4 regions of the Sporosarcina sp. FSL K6-6792 genome follow, and region 1 is predicted to be linked to each of the others. Evidence: riboswitches for the same ligand, from Rfam matches in the RefSeq annotation. Region 1 holds a riboswitch; each other region holds the start of a gene.

What was found. Region 1 has a riboswitch for S-adenosylmethionine ahead of MKZ26_RS14180 (cyclase family protein). Riboswitches for the same ligand answer to the same signal wherever they lie in the genome.
Region 2: it holds a riboswitch for S-adenosylmethionine, as region 1 does, so the genes downstream of both, MKZ26_RS11915 (methionine biosynthesis PLP-dependent protein) here and MKZ26_RS14180 (cyclase family protein) in region 1, are expected to answer to the same signal.
Region 3: it holds a riboswitch for S-adenosylmethionine, as region 1 does, so the genes downstream of both, MKZ26_RS07435 (methionine ABC transporter ATP-binding protein) here and MKZ26_RS14180 (cyclase family protein) in region 1, are expected to answer to the same signal.
Region 4: it holds a riboswitch for S-adenosylmethionine, as region 1 does, so the genes downstream of both, MKZ26_RS09405 (methionine ABC transporter ATP-binding protein) here and MKZ26_RS14180 (cyclase family protein) in region 1, are expected to answer to the same signal.

What each region holds. Positions count from the first base shown of each region.
Region 1 covers NZ_JBBOSA010000001.1:2,894,523-2,899,887, reverse strand. Annotated here, with positions in the region: gene MKZ26_RS14205 (urease accessory protein UreF) at 1-250, shown strand, start outside; gene ureG (urease accessory protein UreG) at 274-903, shown strand; gene MKZ26_RS14195 (urease accessory protein UreD) at 971-1,702, shown strand; gene MKZ26_RS14190 (hypothetical protein) at 1,750-2,142, opposite strand; gene MKZ26_RS14185 (acyl-CoA thioesterase) at 2,246-2,722, shown strand; SAM riboswitch class I at 2,918-3,032, shown strand; gene MKZ26_RS14180 (cyclase family protein) at 3,170-3,907, shown strand; gene MKZ26_RS14175 (5-methyltetrahydropteroyltriglutamate--homocysteine S-methyltransferase) at 4,070-5,182, shown strand; gene MKZ26_RS14170 (immunoglobulin-like domain-containing protein) at 5,230-5,365, opposite strand, start outside.
Region 2 covers NZ_JBBOSA010000001.1:2,445,220-2,450,584, forward strand. Annotated here, with positions in the region: gene MKZ26_RS11895 (DUF2812 domain-containing protein) at 48-548, opposite strand; gene MKZ26_RS11900 (PadR family transcriptional regulator) at 538-885, opposite strand; gene MKZ26_RS11905 (ABC transporter ATP-binding protein) at 1,035-1,766, shown strand; gene MKZ26_RS11910 (ABC transporter permease) at 1,763-2,518, shown strand; SAM riboswitch class I at 2,596-2,702, shown strand; gene MKZ26_RS11915 (methionine biosynthesis PLP-dependent protein) at 2,780-3,901, shown strand; gene metC (cystathionine beta-lyase) at 3,898-5,082, shown strand; gene MKZ26_RS11925 (5-methyltetrahydropteroyltriglutamate--homocysteine S-methyltransferase) at 5,129-5,365, shown strand, end outside.
Region 3 covers NZ_JBBOSA010000001.1:1,559,653-1,565,017, forward strand. Annotated here, with positions in the region: gene pepF (oligoendopeptidase F) at 1-621, shown strand, start outside; gene MKZ26_RS07425 (MetQ/NlpA family ABC transporter substrate-binding protein) at 789-1,601, opposite strand; gene MKZ26_RS07430 (methionine ABC transporter permease) at 1,619-2,290, opposite strand; gene MKZ26_RS07435 (methionine ABC transporter ATP-binding protein) at 2,280-3,293, opposite strand; SAM riboswitch class I at 3,399-3,509, opposite strand; gene MKZ26_RS07440 (pyridoxal phosphate-dependent aminotransferase) at 4,083-5,252, shown strand.
Region 4 covers NZ_JBBOSA010000001.1:1,947,430-1,952,794, forward strand. Annotated here, with positions in the region: gene MKZ26_RS09395 (MetQ/NlpA family ABC transporter substrate-binding protein) at 11-871, opposite strand; gene MKZ26_RS09400 (methionine ABC transporter permease) at 941-1,609, opposite strand; gene MKZ26_RS09405 (methionine ABC transporter ATP-binding protein) at 1,602-2,627, opposite strand; SAM riboswitch class I at 2,851-2,956, opposite strand; gene MKZ26_RS09410 (thioredoxin family protein) at 3,011-3,310, opposite strand; gene MKZ26_RS09415 (toprim domain-containing protein) at 3,325-3,666, opposite strand; gene gcvH (glycine cleavage system protein GcvH) at 3,741-4,124, opposite strand; gene MKZ26_RS09425 (arsenate reductase family protein) at 4,200-4,559, opposite strand; gene MKZ26_RS09430 (hypothetical protein) at 5,085-5,219, shown strand; gene MKZ26_RS09435 (acyl-CoA dehydrogenase family protein) at 5,261-5,365, opposite strand, start outside.

The DNA of each region.
Region 1 (5,365 bases):
CAGTGCGCATCATGCGGTCATGACGTATTTGTTTGCATCGCTTAACGGACTCGTCCAAAATGCGGTCCGTGCTGTGCCATTCGGTCAAACAACTGGTGTCCAAGTAACGTATGAATTGATTGGACATGTGACGGAAGCGGCTAAATTAGTTGCTACGTTGACAGAAGCCGATATTAGTAATAACGCGTTAGGTATTGAACTTGCTTCTATGAAGCATGAGTATTTGTTCTCAAGATTATTTATTTCATGATGGATTGAAAGGAGTTTTTATAAATGAAACCAGTACGTATTGGCATAGGTGGACCGGTTGGATCGGGCAAAACATCGCTCGTCGACCAACTTACACGTGCAATGCACAAAGAATATAATGTAGCGGTCATTACGAACGATATTTACACGCGTGAAGACGCTCAATTTTTAATAAATAGCGGTGTACTTGAAGCGGATCGCATTTTAGGCGTTGAAACGGGAGGTTGCCCACATACGGCTATCCGCGAAGATGCATCTATGAACTTCGCAGCAATTGATGAACTGAAAAGTCGTTTTGAAGACCTCGATATTATCTTCGTGGAAAGCGGCGGAGACAACTTGTCCGCTACATTTAGCCCAGAGCTTGTCGACGGCTATATTTATGTTATCGACGTTGCAGAAGGTCAGGATATTCCGAGAAAAGGCGGACCTGCTTTGACGCGTTCTGATCTTTTATTGATCAATAAAACGGATCTTGCTCCATACGTTGGCGTTGATCTTGAACTAATGGATAGCGACGCAAAAAAAATGCGTAACGGACGTCCATACATTTTTACAGATGTAAGAACACAGAAAAATGTTGACCAAGTCGTTGCTTGGATCAAGCACAATATGCTATTAGAAGGTGCGGGATCCGCTGGTTCAAATGCTTAAGCCGTCTCGCGCCATCCACCACGGAAAACTTGACTTGGAATTTGAGCCAAGAAGAGGCTACACACGGATGCCCCATGTTTTCCAACAGCCTCCATTGAAGGCGAGTCGTGAACTGTACGAAGGGAAAAACCCGACAGCGACTGTCTACATAATGGAGTCCTCTGGAGGCATGGTCGCCGGGGATCGAAATGACATTACAGTGAAGCTTGCTCCAGATAGTAGCGTAAGGTTGGTTCAGCAGTCTGCTTTAAAAATCTATCCATCGTATACCGGAGACACTTGTGTACAGACCATTAACATCGAACTCGGAGAAGGGGCACGCCTTGAATGGATGCCAGAAGTAATTATTCCGTTTGTAGATGCAAAATTCCGAGGTGACACGACACTTCGAATCGCACGCGATGCAACCATATTATGGGGTGAAATCGTTGCCCCAGGACGTGAAAAGCGCGGTGAGATATTTGATTATCAATCGTTCCATACGAATTTCAAAATTTTTGTCGAGGATGAATTAATTGCTTTCGACTCTCTGCATTTCTCACCAAAAGAAACGGCACTTGGTGATATCGGTGTACTAGAAACTGCAATGTATATCGGTTCAATCTGGCTCGTATCGCCGAAAGCCACAGATGTCGACGTCCGCGCAATACAAGAAACATTGCGGGTCGAAGAAGGTTTAAAAGCTGGTATGACAAGGCTTGAAGGAAATGCAATCCATTGTAGATGGCTTGCCGTTGATCAGTGGACGATGCAGGAAGAGATGAAGCGTGTATACGCGTTGTTGGCAGAAATAGTTTAAGAGGACACTCCAATGAGGGGTGTCCTCTTTGGGTTTGAAGTTTTACATCACTTCGATACCCTTTTTTTACTCCATTTTTTTATTAAAAAATCCATCAACCAGGTATAGAGAAACATCGAACCGACTAGGACAACAGCGATGTAAATGTATTGCAAGAAAACTGGAATGTTATACTTCTTTATGAAATCCCCTGAATAAAGCATGATGAAAACCAGCGCTATAAGAAGTACAATCATACCGAGCACATAAATAACCATAGTACTCAGAGGCGTTGTCCGAAGTGTCTTACGGATGGAATCCCTAGATTTTAAAGCTCTTATAAGTAGATATAAAAATAAAACGAGTGATAGATAGTCATTTGCTACAAAGAATAAAATAAGTCCAAGTAATATAATCGACCAGGTGATTTTTTCATAGTATTTATCAATAAATTTCAGCATTAATCTTCCCCCAGTATGTGTATACTATATATACGGAATGATTGATGGAAAAGTTTCCTTTTATCACAAATTGAATATGTTCTACTACAAAGGAGTTTGTCGTATGCAAGAAAAAAGACCAATGGGCCAATCACGAACAATCCAGACGAAGCTAGTACTGCCGCCCGATACCAATCATCTGCAGACAATTTTCGGTGGAAAAGTTCTCGCGTATATAGATGAAATCGCTGATATCACGGCAATGAAACATTCAAAAACAGCGGTTGTAACTGCTTCAATCGATTCAGTCGATTTTGTATCGTCGGCGCGTGTTGGAGATGTACTTGAACTTGAGGCAATTGTCACGTCAACTGGCCGTACATCGATGGAAGTATTTGTATCGGTCCATTCAATGAACCTGCTTACAGGCGAAACAAAACTAACAACCGAATCCTTCCTAACGATGGTTGCCATGGATGAAAATAATAAGCCTACTCCTGTGCCGGGTATTTATCCGGAAACAGAAGCTGAAAAGAGTCTATTTGAAACAGGCCCCGCACGCCGTGAACATCGGAAATTGCGGAGTGAGATGAAACATTAAATAATTTGTTATGGAAAAGCCCACGCAAGTTGTGGGTTTTTTACATTGTGTCGTGTATCATTTCAATGCCATTTCTACTTTTTACATAAAATGTTTCATTGTAAAAACTAGTATAATCTAAATAATTCATGTTTTGTGTATTGACAATCTATTCGGAAGACTGTATTGTACTAATTAACAACTAAATACGTAACTTTCTTATCCAGAGAGGTGTAGGGACTGGCCCGATGATACCTCAGCAACAGACTTGTAAAAGTACTGTGCTAATTCCAGAAGCGTAAGTGTAATGCTTACTGCTTGGAGATGAGAAGAGCAAATAGCGAATTCGCCAAAACCTCTTCTTGAAATTTAGAAGAGGTTTTTTATTTCGTCTAGGCTCCGACCGCCCTTTGATTTTGTTCTTTCTGGAGATTAAAGTTACCTTCAAAAAATGAAGGGAGACTTATTGTGTCAAATGAATTAATCAATGCAATTGCTTTATTAAAAAAGAAAGAATGGGTCGATTTAACACATACTTTCGGGCCTGACTCACCCCGTTTTTCAGCATTTGATGCAGCAGAGTTTACAACATTATTTGATCACGATGATGGATTTTTCGCACAGAGCTTTAAATTTGCGGGACAGTACGGCACACATATTGATGCACCAATTCACTTCGTTCGTGATACAAGATACTTGGATGAATTGGGTTTGAAAGAATTGGTATTACCGCTGGTGGTCATCGATAAATCGAAAGAATCTGATGCAAACCATGATTTTACATTAACTGTCGAAGACATTCTGAAGTTTGAAGCTCAGCACGGGCAAATTGAGGCTGGTACATTTGTGGCATTACGCACAGATTGGGGCAAACGCTGGCCGGATAATGAGGCATTTTGCAATAAAGATGCCGATGGGAATAATCGTATACCGGGTTGGGGCCTTGCTGCTTTGAAGTTTTTATTTGATGAAAGAAAAGTAAAGGCTGTCGGTCATGAAACTTTCGATACGGATTCAGCCATTGATTTTCAAAAGAACCAATCTCTGTTAGGCGAATATTATGTTCTTGAACAAGATACCTACCAAATCGAGCTATTAACAAACTTAGATAAAGTGCCCTCAAAAGGCGCGGTCATTTTTAACATCGTTCCGAAGCCGGAAAAAGCATCGGGATTCCCAGTACGCTCATTCGCGATCCTACCGTAAGAAAAGAAAAAGGGCCCGCTCATTTGCGTTCCTATCGTAAGAAAACAAGAGAATCCGCTCATTCGCGTACTAGCCATAAGAAAAGAAAGAGGATCTGCTCATTTGCACTCCTGACCTAATAAAACCGTAATTTACTCCTAAAACAGAAAGAAGGAATATACCATGACAAATCAATCGACAACACTAACGCAAGCACCATTCAGAGCAGATCATGTTGGAAGTTTACTACGACCAGATAATTTGCATAAAGCGCGCAAAGACTTCAAAGAAGGCGTAGTTACTGCACAACAATTACGAGAAGTAGAAACACAGGAAATTAAACGGGTTGTTGATAAGCAAATTGAAGTTGGTTTGGAACTTGTAACAGACGGTGAATTTAGACGTACGTGGTGGCATTTAGACTTCTTGGAGCATTTGAACGGAATTGAAGGATATGTGCCAGAGACTGGCTACGTATTTGATGGTATTGAAACAGAACGATATAACGTTCGAAACACAGGCAAGATTTCGTTTGACCCTAATCATCCATTCATTCAAGACTTTGTTGAGTTTAATGAAATCGTAGGCGGCCGTGCCGTTGCGAAACAAACGATTCCAAGTCCGAATCAGCTCTTTAATATCGGAATTCGTGATGAAACGATTTACCCTGACATTGAAGAATTTGCCAATGATGTTATTCAAGCATACAAAGATGCTTTGAAAGCATTTTACGAAGCTGGTGTACGCTACTTGCAGTTGGATGATGTTTATATTGCGGGGCTTTCTGCACCGAATATCCCATTTAACGACGGAGCCTATTCAAGAGAACAACTAATCGACTTGGCACTACGCGTCATTAATGGTGTTTTGGAAGATAAACCTGAAGATCTTTTCGTAACAACACACCTATGTCGCGGAAATTACCAATCGACGTGGGCGTTTGAGGGAAGCTACGCACTGATTGCACCCACACTTCTTGCAAAAGAAAAAGTGGATGGCTTCTTCCTTGAATATGATGACGAGCGTTCAGGAGACTTTAAACCGTTGGATCATGTGCCAAACGGCGGAGCGAAGGTTGTCCTTGGTGTTGTTACTTCGAAAAATGGCGAAGTGGAAGACAAGGATGCGGTCATTGCGCGTATTCAAGAAGCTGCACAATACGTGCCACTTGAACAACTATGCTTAAGTCCGCAATGCGGATTCGCTTCAACGCATCACGGCAATAAGCTAACAGAAGAGCAGCAATGGGAAAAGTTGAAATTCATTGTGGACGTGGCAAAGGAAGTTTGGGGTTAAACTGATAAACCGGAACAAGGCTCATATGCTTTGTTCCGGTTTATTTCTTATTCCACTGTAAATGGCACAGCAACGGATAATTCATGCATGGGCTCGCCTGTTGAAATAAATGTTTTCACAAGACGGTATTCACCTGGAATCAGTGTCACGCCGAGCGCGTCGACCGAAAAGGTCTGGCGTGCT
Region 2 (5,365 bases), 450 kb from region 1:
TGAATGAATTTCAAATAGTACTTGCTAGAATAAGCGTCATTTATTAGTCAATAAAAATCAATTTTTCTCTTCAAGGAAATAAAAATGTAAAAGTATAAAAGAATAACAAGCATAATGATAACCGTCAGAATTATTTGAGACAACTGACCTTTCCACGTCAAAAACAATCCAATTTGCGATGTTAACAAGATTATAAAGAATACCAGATAAAATTTCATCATCCGCTGAAACGTTTCTTTTACTGACTCACCATCGGAATAAATCTTTTTTACCCCTGACTCATTTGCTTCTGTACGAAAATAATGAAATTGCTTTAGAGCGCTGTCTACATATTGCCAACCGGCATCTTTACATAGTTGCATATACTCTTCATTCGCATCCCGGAAATCAATTTGATAGACATATGATACATTAGGATTTTCATCGAAGGTATAGGTAAATAATCCATACTTTTTAAAATGAAATCCTTGGCGTGACATATCCGTCAGCCACTGCTCTTCTTTATCAACACTCGAAGCAAGAAAAATCTTGAACCTTTTAACAGTCATCTTCTTCGCCCTCCATTTCTTTTATGATGCTCCTGGCGTTTTTCACAAGTGATTCAAGCCTCTTAAACTCAAGCTGAAGCACTTCTTTACCTAAGGGTGTCAGCTGATTATACTTGCGGCGTTCTGCATCATCTATGTCTACTTTTTGAATGATTTTCTGCTTTTCTAATTTTCCTAGTGCTCCATATAATGTACCGGGACCCATTGTAACTTCCCCCCGACTTATTTTTTCTACGTCCTGCATAATGGCATATCCATGACGTATTTCCCTTAAGGACAGTAAAATATAATATGTTGCCTGCGACAATGGTAAAAAACTTTCTGGCTGTTTTATCATTCTTTCACCTTCTCACTATATCGCTTATCGCTATATCGATTAACGATATAATAACAAACATTTTTTGGAATTGCAATAGATTTTCCTTGCATGACAAAACTACCCAGATTAGAATTATTATAAATAAGAAACTGGTAGGAGAGAATGTAATGTCCAATTTTTATAAACCCGCCCTACATTTTCATGACGTCAATTATTCCATTGGTGAAGTACATATTTTAAAAAATATTACGGGCTCCTTTCCGGAAGGGAAAATCACAACGCTCGTCGGCCCTTCTGGAGCAGGAAAAACAACATTGCTTAAATTATGTAACGGGCTGATTTCATCTACTTCAGGAGATATTTTCATTCACGATAAACTCATTTCTACATATGAACCCGTTGAACTACGCCGCCATGTCGGGATCGCACTTCAAAGCGCACCAATGATTAAAGGCACCGTCTATCATAACTTAGCTCTCCCTATGGAACTTCAAGGTAAAAAATTGCCTGAACAGGATGCCATTAAAATTCTAGAAGACGTCGGATTAGATGTGCAATTTTTACATCGTAAAACCAATGAATTATCCGGTGGACAGCGTCAAAAAGTATCCATTGCTCGCACACTAATCAACCGCTCTGAAATCCTATTACTGGATGAAATCACATCCGCCTTAGACCGAACATCTTTACATGAAATCGAAGAATTAATCGTCAAAATTAACCGGGTGTATGGCACAACCATCATCTGGATAACACATAATTTAGAACAAGCCTTATCAATTGGAGATTACACTTGGGTTCTAATGAATGGTCAAGTCATTGAAACTGGCGAAAGTGACTTATTGAAATCACCAACAAATGAATTTGTGAAGCAGTTTGTGCAAGGAGGCGTAGAATGAGTTATCTTACGTTATCCATTACACTTATATTTGTAATCATCCCCTTACTACTATCAAAGACTCTACGTTTAGATTTGGAAAAAGACACAATCATTGCGACAATTCGGTCCATTATCCAATTGCTTATGGTCGGCTATATTCTTAAATTTGTCTTCGATTCTGAAAACATATTGTACATTTTGTTAATGGTTACATTAATGATTGCAGCGGCAACACAAAACACCCGTAAGAAAGGAAAAGCAATCAAAGGAATCACTTGGAAAATAGCGGTCACATTACTTTTTGTAGAAGTACTAACCCAGAGTATTCTACTAGGCTTTCAAATCGTACCGCCAACCGCACAATACATCATTTCAATTAGCGGCATGGTGATTGGCAACTCAATGGTGCTATCAATCCTATTCCTTAACCGGTTCACAGCTGAGATTGAAACGCATCGTGATGAAACCGAACTCATCCTTTCTCTCGGTGGAACGCCAAAACAGGCCATTCATAGACAACTCATCAACGCAATCAAGGCAAGCATGATCCCGACAATCGAAAGTCAGAAGACAATGGGCTTGGTTCAACTTCCAGGTATGATGAGTGGTCAAATCATCGCAGGTGCGGACCCCATCCAAGCGGTTCAGTTCCAATTGCTCATCATATTCCTATTATTGACGACCGCTGCAGTGACAAGTGTATTGCTTGGCTTTTTATCATATCCAAGTCTATTCAATCAACGGATGCAGCTGCTGAAAGACAGATTTTAATAATTCGCTCTTGTTTTATTTTCTATGTCATGATAAAGTTATTGAAATTGTTCTTTTCACATAATTCCATAATTTGATTCTTATCAAGAGAGACCGAGGGATTGGCCCTATGACGTCTCAGCAACCAGCCTGTTCAGGTACGGTGCTAATTCCTTTAGGTGTTCATTTCCCTAGAAGATAAGAAGATAGTCTACGATATTTCGGGGACCCTCTTCTTATAGAGGGTCCCCTTTTGTAATCTAAAAGAAAAGGGTGACTACAATGACAAAACAAAGTTTGAATACAATCCTAGTCCAATTAGGCAACAACAGTGATCCGAAGACGGGCGCTGTCAACCCTCCGATTTATTTATCAACTGCGTACAAACATAAGGGGCTCGGTCAATCGACTGGCTACGACTACACACGGACAAAAAATCCAACCCGCTCCATATTGGAAGATGGAATTGCAAACTTAGAGAGCGGTGATGCAGGGTATGCATGCAGTTCTGGTATGGCGGCGATTCAGCTTATCTTAACGCTGTTCCGTCCTGGAGATGAATTGATTGTTCCAGAAGATATTTATGGTGGCACATATCGCTTGCTCGAACAGTATTCCGACGTTTATTCAATCGGTACAACGTATACGAGTTTCGCCGATGTGAACGAGACCGAAAAGTTGATCACTTCGAAGACAAAAGCGCTCTTCATAGAAACACCGACCAATCCACTCATGCAAGAATTTGATATTCGGCAGTATGCAGAACTGGCTCAAAAGCATGATTTACTGTTGATTGTCGACAATACATTTTTAACGCCTTATTTTCAGAGACCGATTGAACTCGGCGCTGACATTGTCATGCACAGCGCAACGAAATATATCGGTGGACATAACGATGTCCTCGCGGGACTTGTCGTTGCAAAAGGTGAAAAAATTTGCGAACAACTTGCCGCCAACCATAATGCTATCGGTGCAGTCCTCTCCCCTTCCGATTCTTGGCTAATCATCAGAGGGCTGAAAACACTGCATTTAAGAATGAAACAGCATGATGAAAACGCGAAAATAATCGTCAATTATTTGAAAGATGAACCACTTGTTACGGACGTTCTCTATCCAGGGAAAGGCGGAATGCTATCATTTCGGCTGAACGATAGTGAATTGGTCGGGCCATTCCTTGAAAATCTGCAGCTCATTACATTTGCGGAAAGTCTAGGCGGAGTGGAAAGTTTCATTACTTATCCAGCAACGCAAACACATGCCGATATTCCTCGTGAAGAACGAATACGACGTGGCGTCTGCGACCGACTTTTACGTTTCTCTGTCGGAGTCGAGGAAGCTGACGATTTGATCGCAGATTTGAAGCAAGTGTTTGCAACTTTGAATAGCGGGGTGCTACAACGATGAGTTTGAATAAAGAACGGTTGGAAACGACTATTATCCATGCTTCGACCCGCGGAGATTACGAACAAAAAACAGGTGCTGTCAACGTTCCTATCTACTTATCTTCAACGTTCCATCAGGAAAGCTTCGATGCATTCGGGCCGTATGATTATAGCCGTTCGGGCAATCCAACGAGGGATGCGTTGGAAAAAACGATTGCCTCACTAGAAGGCGGTTCGCGCGGATTGGCCTTCGCTTCCGGAATGGCTGCCATCTCGGCTACATTTATGCTCCTTTCTTCGGGTGACCATATCGTGGTTACCGAAGATGTCTACGGTGGCACATACCGATTCGTAACCGAGGTATTACCGAAATTCGGTATCGACCATACTTTTGTAGATCTAGCGAATGTAGATGAAACCGCACGTGCAATCCGTCCAAATACAAAAGTGATCTATATTGAAACACCATCCAACCCGCGTTTGGGCATTACAGATATTGAAGCGATAGTTGACCTTGCAAAATTGAATGACTGTCTGACGTTTCTCGACAACACATTCATGTCGCCACTTTACCAGCGTCCACTAGATCTTGGAGTTGATATCGTTGTTCATAGTGCTACCAAGTTTTTATCGGGGCATAGCGATATCATTGCTGGGCTAGCGGTTACAAAGGGTGAAGAACTTGGCAATCGATTGGCATTCATTCAAAACTCTTTCGGCTCTATTCTAGGCGCACAAGATTCTTACGCATTAATTCAAGGAATCAAAACATTAGGTGCCCGTTTAACACAGTCATCTGAATCGGCACGTAAAATAGCCTCGTACTTGAACGACCACCCGTTAGTAGAGGAAGTGTTTTATCCAGGGTTGGCAAGTCATCCAAGACACGCAATCCACGCGAAACAATCGACAAGTCCAGGCGCTGTCTTATCTTTCCGTTTGCCAAACAGAGATGCAGCAAAGGCCTTTGTTGAAAACGTTCGGATACCCGTTTTCGCAGTAAGTCTAGGCGGAGTTGAATCAATTCTCTCCTATCCTGCAACGATGTCCCATGCCGCCATGCCTAAAGAACAACGGGAGAAACGTGGTATTACCGATGGGCTGCTACGTTTTTCTGTTGGACTCGAGCATGTCAATGACTTGATTGCCGATTTTGATCAAGCCTTGATCAAAACAAATGAAAAAATTTCCATACCTAATTAACTACCATTAAAGAAAACATTATTATATTGGAAAGAAGGAATTTAAATTGACAAAACCTATAGCCGTACAAACTTTGACGAAAGCACCATTTAAAGCAGATCACGTCGGGAGCTTTTTAAGACCAGAACGCCTAAAGCAGGCCCGTTTGCAAAGAGAAACCGGTGAAATCACTGCCGAAGAATTACGCATAATCGAAGACGAAGAAATTACAAAGCTCGTTGAAAAACAAAAAGAAGCTGGACTAAATTCTGTGACAGACGGAGAATTCCGCCGTAAATGGTGG
Region 3 (5,365 bases), 1.3 Mb from region 1:
GTATTCAATGCACGCCCATCACTATATTTCATCGAAGCACCTTCGACGATGAATGAAATGCTCGTGGCTAACCACCTATTAGAAAACTCAAATGATCCGAAATTCAAGCGTTGGGTCATTTCATCAATCGTTGCACGTACGTACTACCATAACTTTGTAACGCACTTACTAGAAGCTGCCTACCAACGAAAAGTCTATGAACGCATTGACGCAGGCGGAAGTGTCAACGCCGGTGTATTGAACAACTTGAAACGCGGCGTGCTTGAAGAGTTCTGGGGAGATGATGTGGAGATTAATGAAGGCGCGGAACTTACATGGATGCGTCAGCCACACTACTACATGGGCTTGTATCCATACACATACAGTGCTGGACTCACTATCTCCACACAGGTATCTAAACGTGTCCTTGAAGAAGGTCAGCCTGCTGTCGATGAATGGCTCGAAGTATTGAAAGCTGGCGGCACAAAATCCCCTGCTGAACTGTCAAAAATGGCAGGTGTCGATATTACAACTGAAAAACCATTGCGTGACACAATTGCTTATATCGGCGATTTGATTGATCAGCTAGTTGTGTTGACGGAAGAAATTGAGGCAAACGAAACGGCTAACGTTTCACAATAAAACAAAAGCGCAAGCGCCTGTTCAGAGGCGCTGGAGTCTAGACGTGAAATATCAGCTTTCGCAGGTTATCCACTGTACAAGATTTTATAATTTCCTAGGCAGAAAGAACAAAAAAGCTGACGAAACCGTAATGGTCTCGTCAGCTTTTTGACGTTGCTAATTAGATTTTACTTCATCCACGCTGGTTTACCAAAGCCTTCAAAATCTGAATCAATTACTTTTTCAAATTCTGCTGATTCTACTATTTCAATAATATCTTTAGCAAATTGCTTATCAATGTTTTCTGTTTTTACAGCAACTACGTTTCTGTATATATCAAGCATGTCCTCAAGTGCTAGTGCATCTAATAAATTCATACTTGCAGCCAACGCAAAGTTTCCAGGAACTGCCGCTAAATCAGTACCGTCAACTGAACGTGGAAGCTGACCCGCTTCGATTGGCTGAAACACCAAGTTCTTCTTATTCACTGTTACATCTTTTTCAGATACTTTTAGCACTTCTGCATTTGGATCTAATTCAATTAGACCTTCATCCTGTAACACTAAAAGGGCGCGGGCTCCATTAACTGGATCGTTTGGAATGGTAACTTTTGCTCCATCTTCAATAGCTTCAATTGTCTTGAATTTATTCGAATAAATGCCCATTGGAGCTGTTGGTACGATAATAAGTGGTGATAATTCAGCTTCCGTTTCTTTAACGACATTTTCTAAATAAGTCGTGTTTTGGAACAGGTTTGCATCAATATCGCCACTTGCCAGTGCATTGTTCGGCTGGATATAATCACTAAACTCAATTAGTTCAACTTTATATCCCTTTTCTTCAAGTCCAGGAATAATCGCCTTTTTCAACATATCACTATATGGTCCAGCGGTTGCACCAATTTTCACAGATTTGTCATCCGAAGCTTTTTCTTTGCCACCACAAGCAGCTAGTGCGGTTCCAACTATAAGTACTAATACAACTAATAGAAACTTTTTCATAATTTTCTCTCTCCCCATCATCGTTTATCAATTACTTTTGAAATCCGATCTCCTGCAAATTGAATTACTTGTACAAATAGTATTAATATCACCACGGTCACTACCATTATTGTATTGTCGTAACGATAGTAGCCGAATCGAATTGCTAAATCCCCGATTCCGCCACCACCAACAACACCAGCCATTGCTGAATAGGCGACTAAACTAATTACAGTAAGTGTCACGCCTTGAATAATACTTGTTTTTGCTTCAGGCAATAGTACATCTTTGATAATCATCCACGGAGTTGCACCAACAGCGATTGCAGCTTCGATAACACCTTTATCAATCTCCCTTAGTGAAGTCTCCACAATTCTTGCGAAAAAAGGAATTGCTGCCGCAGATAATGAAACACTAGCAGCCCCAGGGCCAATCGGAGTACCTACTATTAAAATCGTTAAAGGGATTAACGCGACGAGTAAAATAATAAACGGCACAGAACGGACCATATTGACGATAAAGCCAATAACTGAGTTCAATGCCCGATTTTCTAAAAATAATCCTTTATCGGTAGTGAACAGCAAAATCCCTAGCGGAAGCCCAATAACAAGTGCAATAACGAGAGAAATACTTATCATATAAAGTGTTTCACCAAATGCTTTTGTAATATCAGGCATTAACTCTATAACGTGTTGTAAATCAATTCCCATTGTCAATTACCTCCACTTGAGCAGCTCGTGATGACATATAGGCAATTGCCTTTTCTATTTCGTCATCCTCGCCTTTTAGTTCCATCAGGAAAGTACCGAGTGGCCTTTCTTGAATATATTCAATGGAGCCGTGTAGGAAATTACCTTGTATAGTAAATTTCTGCACAGTATCTGAGATAATTCCATCGCCTGCAACATCACCTTTAAACATGACCTTGACCAGTTTGCCCGTACACTTGCTCAAAATCATTTCCGGTACATCAAATGACACAACACTACTGATAAATTCCTTTGTCAATTCTTCTTGTGGATTTGAAAATATATCATATACTTGTCCTTCTTCAATCACTTTTCCATCTTGCATAATTGCCATGCGATCACAAATTTCTTTCACGACATTCATCTCATGTGTTATTAGAACGATTGTAATCTTCAATTCTTTATTTATTTTCTTCAACAGCCTTAAAATAGATAGCGTCGTATTTGGATCTAATGCAGATGTTGCTTCATCACACAGTAACACTGAAGGATTATTCGCTAGTGCTCGGGCAATACCTACCCGCTGCTTCTGGCCACCACTCAGCTGCGCAGGATAAACATCCCGTTTATCAGAGAGGCCAACCATTTCTAGTAAGTCCGTTACCCGAGCGTTAATTTTATCGGCAGGCGTTTTGGCTGCCCGTAAAGCAAATGCTATATTTTCATATACTGTCTTTTGGCTGATTAAATAAAAGTGTTGAAAAATCATTCCTATTTTCAGACGTGCCTGACGGAGATTATTCCCCCGTAACTTCATCAAATTTAATCCATCTACTAAGATCGTTCCGCTCGTTGGTTTTTCCAACAAATTTAGACAACGGATAAGAGAACTCTTCCCTGCACCTGAGTAACCTACGATTCCGAAAATTTCTCCTGTGTTAATGTCGAGTGAGACATTATCAACACCAGTCACGATTCTCTCTTTTGTTTTGTATACTTTTGATACGTTTTGAATTTGAATCATGCAATTCTCCTCTTTCTATAAATAGAAGTACGAAATCTCAGATGTCTGACCATATAAAAATGCTTCTCTCATATATGAAAGAAGCACCGAAAATAAAAAGGTTTCAGCTCATCTTTCAGAATGAAATTCACTCTGTAGGAGTTAGCACCTTCCTTACATTACGCAAGGGGTTGCTGGACGTCATCGGGCCTATCCCTCAGTCTCTCTTGATAAGTACCATTATGTAATTATTTTGATTGATAAGTTTCATATTAGTATGTCTCAATAAGATTGTCAACATAATATGTTCTGATATATAACAATTTATTATCATTTTCATTTCATTCCATGTATACTGACAATAAGAAAAGCGGAAGGCGCCGTCTAGACGTGACAGGCATAAGTCGATCCAGGGGAAGGCAGTCTAAGAGCGCGACGTCCTGTCGCAACGACTGCATACCTGCTTCCTTGCAGGCACGACGTGGCGCTCTTTGGCCACATAGCTGGATTGCTTTCAAGGAACCTAGCCTAAGTACGCCGCGTCCTGCGGCAATGGCTAGGTGACCCACATCCTTTGGGCCTCAGAGCGGCTGGCGCCTGGAGCTAGACAACAAGAAAAGCGCAAGCGCCTTGGTAGACCCGACAAGCGCTGGAGGGCCTCAAGAGAAAGGCGCTCTTTGCCTTTAACTTAAGGACCGAAGCGACTCGAGGGGTAAGGCGCTGGAGTCTAGATACTGCTCCAAGTGAAAAACTTATACTATCTTACTCTTTTACACTAAAGATTGGATTACATAGAAGAGAGGTTATTACATGGCACTATCAAATCGACTCAAGAACCTACCACCGCACTTTTTCGCATCACTTGTTCGAAACGTACAAGAAGCACTTTCTGAAGGACGCGACGTTATTAACTTGGGGCGTGGAAATCCCGATCAACCGACACCTCCACATATTATAAAAGCACTCCAAGAAGCAGTTGAAGATCCAACAACACATGGATACTCCCCATTCAGAGGGACTGCCGAATTAAAACAGGCTGTTGCTGACTTTTATAAACGAGAATACGATGTTCATATTGATCCTAAAACAGAAGTAGCGATTCTATTTGGAACAAAACCGGGATTGGTCGAGTTACCCCTCGCGATTATGAACGAAGATGAATTACTTTTATTGCCGGATCCGGGATATCCCGATTATTTATCGAGTGTAAGCTTAGCCAATATTAAATACAATTTAATGCCATTACTTGCAGAAAACGATTTTTTACCTGATTACTCTGCTCTCTCCGATGAACAAAAGAAGCAAGCAAAATTAATGTATTTGAACTATCCAAATAACCCAACAAGCGCAACCGCCACACTTCCATTTTTTGAAGAAACGATTGCTTTGGCAAAAGCCAATGATATTGCAATTTTGCATGACTTTGCCTATGGTGGAATCGGTTTTGACGGTGCTAAACCTGTCAGTTTCTTGCAAGCAGAAGGTGCAAAAGAAGTTGGAATTGAAATGTACACATTGTCAAAAACGTATAATATGGCGGGATGGCGGGTCGGTTTTGCCATCGGTAATGCCGATATTATCGAAGCAATCAGCTTATTGCAGGATCATTTATTCATAGATATATTCCCAGCAATTCAGCGCGCAGCAACAGAGGCATTATCGGGAAGCCAGGATTGTGTGGATGAGCTCGTTTCACTTTACGAAAGCCGCCGGAATGTCTTAATTTCCGAATGTAAACGAATCGGTTGGGATGTCATCGCGCCCGCTGCATCTTTCTTCGCTTGGTTACCTGTACCAGAAGGATATACAAGCGAATCATTCACCAAGTTACTATTAGACAAAGCAGACATTGCCGTAGCACCGGGCCATGCTTTCGGAAAGTATGGTGAAGGATATATACGTGTTGGCTTATTGGAAAGTGAAGACCGTTTAAAAGAAGCAGTAGCACGAATTGAAAAACTCGATATTTTTTCACGATAAAATAATTAGATTTGGATTTCATATCAAAAAAGCCAGGAGTTTTCTATTCTTGGCTTTTTTGATATGAAATATTATTAGTTCATTAGAAACATTGAAAAGAGCGAATATCATTT
Region 4 (5,365 bases), 950 kb from region 1:
CATCATCAAATCACTTTACAGGAATGACGTCGCCGCCCCACTCTTCGAGAATGAAGTCTTGGATTTCTTTCGATTTCAACACGTCAACCAAAGTCTTAATTGCTTCAGTATTTTCATCGCCTTCTCTTACTGTGATGATGTTTGCATATGGCGACTCTGTCTCTTCAATCGCGATAGAATCGTCAAGTGGATTCAAACCTGCATCGATTGCATAGTTTGCGTTGATAACAACTGCATCGCCTTCATCATTTTTATACAATTGTGGTAAAAGTGATGGTTCGTAATTCGCATCAAATTCCAGATTTTTAGGGTTGTCAACAATGTCTTTCACTTCAGCTGTTACTTTATCTACTCCGTCAGCCAATTTGATTAACCCAGCTGACTCTAACAAAGAAAGGACACGGCCATGTTCAGCTACTGAGTTACTAAAAATAATAACTGCACCGTCTGGAAGTTCATCAATTGATTTATATTTCGTCGAGTAAACAGCCATCGGTTCGATATGGATAGCTCCTGCATTCGCAAACTTATAACCGTGGTCAATTACTTGTTGATCTAAATAAGGAATGTGCTGGAAGAAGTTCGCATCCAATTCGCCTGATTCAAGATCTTTATTTGGCAAAATATAGTCTTGGTATGTTTCAATGACAAGTTCGATTCCTTTTTCTTTCAATATCGGTGCTGCCTTTTCTAAAATGATTGCGTGCGGTGTGTTAGATGCACCAATGACAATTTCCGTTTCTTCAACAGTTTCTTTGTCAGCTTTGTCTTCCCCACTTGTACTTTTATCATCGCTGTCATTTTTCGCTCCGCAAGCTACCAATGCCAATACAAGTACTGCTAATACTATTCCCCCTAAAAGCTTTTTCATGATTTTTTCTCCCCTTTTTCTATGTTTTTATATAATTTACAGGCTAGGCCTGATATTACTGTACTAATATTATCTCTTGTCGAATTTCCTCACCGCAAAATCCCCGATGAATTGAATGATGAAAACGATAATTAAAATAAGGATGGTTGCAGCAAGTGTAACGTCTTCCCGGCTACGCTGGAATCCATCTAAGTATGCAAGAGTCCCAAGTCCACCTGCTCCGATAATCCCAGCCATAGCAGTGTACCCGACGAGTGCAATCGCTGTTACAGTAATTCCTGAAATAAGTGCAGGCATCGATTCCGGTATAAGAACTTTAAAAATAATCGTTCTCGTTTTCGCTCCCATTGACTTCGAAGCTTCAATTACACCTTTATCAATTTCCTGTAATGCAATCAACACCATTCTTGCATAAAACGGAGCCGCCCCAATAATAAGTGCCGGCATCGCTGCATCCGGTCCGCGGATTGTACCAAGAAGAAATTTCGTAAACGGAATAAGTAAAATGATTAATATGATAAACGGAATGGATCTAAAAATATTGACGAATGCTCCTGATATAATATTGACCAACTTATTCGACCAAAGTTGACCGGGACTAGATAGGAAGAGTAAAATTCCAAGTCCTAACCCAATAACTAAAGTGAACAATGTAGAAACCGCAGTCATATAGAGTGTTTCCACTGTTGCTTCCCACATTTTAGTCCAGTCGACATTCGGAAAAAGGTTTTCAGTCATTACCGATCACCTCCGTCTGAACATCATTTTCATTGAGGTATTGAATTGCTTCCTCAATGATTGAGGAATCTCCAAGCAGCTGAAGTATCAGTGTGCCGTATGCCCCGCCATGTGTATGGGATATGTTTCCCTGCACGATATTCACATCGACAGTGAATTTCCGAATAAGACTTGCGAGCACAGGTTGTTCTGTCCGCTCCCCTACAAATACAAGCTTGATAAGCGTGCCGGCAGGAAATTCTTCCTTAATATGCGCCATTGCCTGCTTCGCCTCCACGGGTTCCGTCACTTGAGAGACAAACCGCTTTGTGATCGGTTCCTTCGGTGATTGGAACACATCCAGGACATCTCCCAACTCAACAACTTTCCCTGCCTCCATAACTGCAACTCTGTGGCAAATTTTCCGGATAACGTGCATTTCATGTGTGATAAGCACAATTGTCAGTCCAAGTCGTTCATTAATTCCTGTTAGAAGGTCTAGTATTGAATCCGTTGTTTCTGGATCAAGGGCTGAAGTCGCTTCGTCACAAAGAAGGACTTCAGGGTCGTTTGCAAGCGCACGAGCAATCCCTACGCGCTGTTTCTGACCTCCAGACAATTCGGATGGATATGCATTTTCACGACCAGCCAAACCAACTAATTCAATCAGTTCCGCCACTTTCTTATCACGCTCGGCTTTTCGTACACCCGCGATTTCAAGAGGGAAAGCGATATTCTCCTTCACTGTTCTAGACCACAGTAAGTTAAAGTGTTGGAAAATCATACTCACTTTTTGTCGTGCTTCCCTTAGCTCTTTACCTTTAATTGCTGATATTTCTAGACTTCCTATTTTAACACTACCTGACGTTGGCATTTCAAGACCGTTCAGTAGTCGAATCAACGTACTTTTTCCTGCCCCACTATAGCCGATGACTCCAAAAATCTCACCGTCAGTAATTTCAAGCGATACATTTTCGACTGCTGAAATACTGCCTGGCCCTTCACCGTATCGTTTATTTATATCCGTTAAATAAATCATTTTTTTCACCTCAGAAAAATTGTTTTGTTACTAATTTTGTTTAGCTTCAGGCGCCCCCCCTCGGGTCACAAGGCAGTTCGCTGTGGTGGCTTAGGTATGCCCCCTTCGCAATCTGACTTGTGCCTGTCGGAGCTGAGCGGCGCCTTCCGCTTTTCAATACAAAAAAGCCTTCCTGCAGACGGGCAGAAAGGCTTGACGTTATCGAAAATAAACGTTGTCCAATCTCTCATCTTTCAAAGCGTATGCTTTGTGTGACTTGGCACCATTTCACTTACGTGACGGTTGCCGGGCTTCGCAGGGCACTATCCCTCCACCTCTCTTAATAAGAGTGACCTATTCAATTGAATGTTAAGACGAAGTATATCAAAGTTCCATATCTATTGTCAATCTATTTCTTCAAGTAGATACGGTACTGATTGAAATGCATAAATTTTATGGGTTAAAACGCCATCCTTTTGTATAAGAAGGCAAGGAACGCTTTCGATTTCATAGTCAATTGCAATATTTTGTACGTAATTCAAATCCGCTTTCCCGATTGGTATTCCCGGTCTCATGACGGTAATAACGTCCATCATTTTAGATGCGACTGCACAAGTTCCACACATTGGTGTATATAAATAAAACGCTGCCACTGAAGACTCTTTCAAAGCCATCTCCCATTGTTCGCGTGTCCAAGTTTCCATTAATTCTACATCCTTTAAATTAGAAATTCCGGTCGGATTTTAAAATCCGCACCTTGTAGTATTGTAGCCAACACTTTGTATGGGGTCGTCTCCACTTCCCGATAAACCTTTTCTGTGTACAAATGGATTGCTGCCGGGAACTCTCTTTTGAATAAAACACGGGTCTTTTCTCCATCTTCATCCGCATCAACGAAGACAAATAGTTCATGTTCTTCGTAAGGTGCAAGCAATTCTTCAAGCCGATAAGGACTTACTGTGCCGTTCGTACAAATAATTTCGACAGGCTCAACAAGTATTCGTGCCAAACGTTTCTTATCCGAACCGCCCTCGACGATAATTACTCTTTCATCCGACACAAGAAGCCCCTCCTTCGCTCTTTTTTATATAAAGATGCAAAAAACGCCGGAAAAGTACCGGCGCCTTGTCTTAGTTATTCTCCGACAGTCATTTTTTCATACGCTTCAGCTGACATAAGTTCATCCAGTTCAGAAACATTTGAAGGTTCAACAACGATCATCCATGCATTTTCATACGGTGATTCATTGACAAATTCAGGGCTGTCTTCAAGTCCTTCATTCACTTCAATTACTTTTCCGCTGATTGGTGCATAAAGTTCTGATACTGTCTTAACAGATTCAACGCTTCCGAAAGGCTCGTCCGCTTTGATGTCATCTCCGACAGATGGAAGTTCAACGAATACGATATCGCCTAGTTCAGATTGTGCAAAGTGAGTAATACCAATGCGGTAGTTACCACCTTCGTCTTTTACCCATTCATGCTCTTCAGAATAACGCAGATCTTTTGGTGTGCTCATTCCGTATCCCTCCAAATAAATAGTTTCATTCTCTTCAATTCTGTCATATTTCTCGAATAAAGACAAGATAGGAAATCAGTTAGTCCATACTTTGTCGAACTCTTCTTCCTTGAATCCGACAGTCACCTTACCATCACCGAAGACAATTGGTCTCTTAATCAACATACCGTCAGATGACAGCAAGCTAATTTTCTCTTCATCTGTCATTGTGAGCAATTTGTCTTTCAAGTTTAGCTCTCTATATTTCGTCCCACTAACGTTGAAAAACTTTTTCAACTCCAAATCCGATGCCGCAATCATTTTGCCAAGTTCTTCTACTGAAGGAGGAGCTTCCGCTATGTTCACTTCCTGAAAGTCCAAGTTGTTCGTCTCAAGCCATTTTTTTGCTTTCCTGCATGTCCCGCACTTTGGATAACCGTAATAAACTAATCCCATACCGCAACGCCTCCATTTTCGCCATTATAACAGAAAAAACACCTGGGCGCCTATTGGTACCTGGACGTCAAAGTGAGATCGGCAATTTTACTTCATTAAACAATCACGTCTGTCGATTAATTATTGACTTGCATAATACGATAGCGAGCAGGGCTTGAAAACCGCTATAACCCTTTACTATTTTCGGCCCGCTTTCGCCGAATTAATTACGATATTATTACCGTGGGGCAGGTGCTTTGAAAGAATAGAAAAGATGACTTTCTATAGAGATTGTAAGTGCCCGAAGATGCAATTTCGGGCACTCTCGCACGTTGTACATTGCGTTCTTTGCTTACTTTTGCAAAGATTATGTGATGCCTTATAGGAAATTGACAATTCCTTAAAATAAATATGGAGATACTATAGAGAAGGATTGAGCGGTCAAAATTATATCTTTGACCGCTAATCTCTAGGTGAGAAGCTAGCCATTCTTTCGTCCAAAAAAGCTTCGGCACTTCTTGTATCAATGTCTTTCGAGAGCGGCAAATGAACAAAAACAATGCGATTACCGAAAGAATAAGTAGGGATGCGACAGAGTCGCATCCCTACTTATCAATACATCTCGATAATGGTATTGAAATTGTTCAATTCAAAGCGATACAAAAACAACTATACACGTAACGCCCAGTGTGTGATCAAGGTAATTTTAATCTACAGACGTGTTATACGATATACTTCTCCGCTTCGATTAGCTTAACTGAAGCTTCGCGTTTTTTAGCGATGATATTATACGGATTCGAGCGAGTCAATTTACGCAGCGCTGAAAT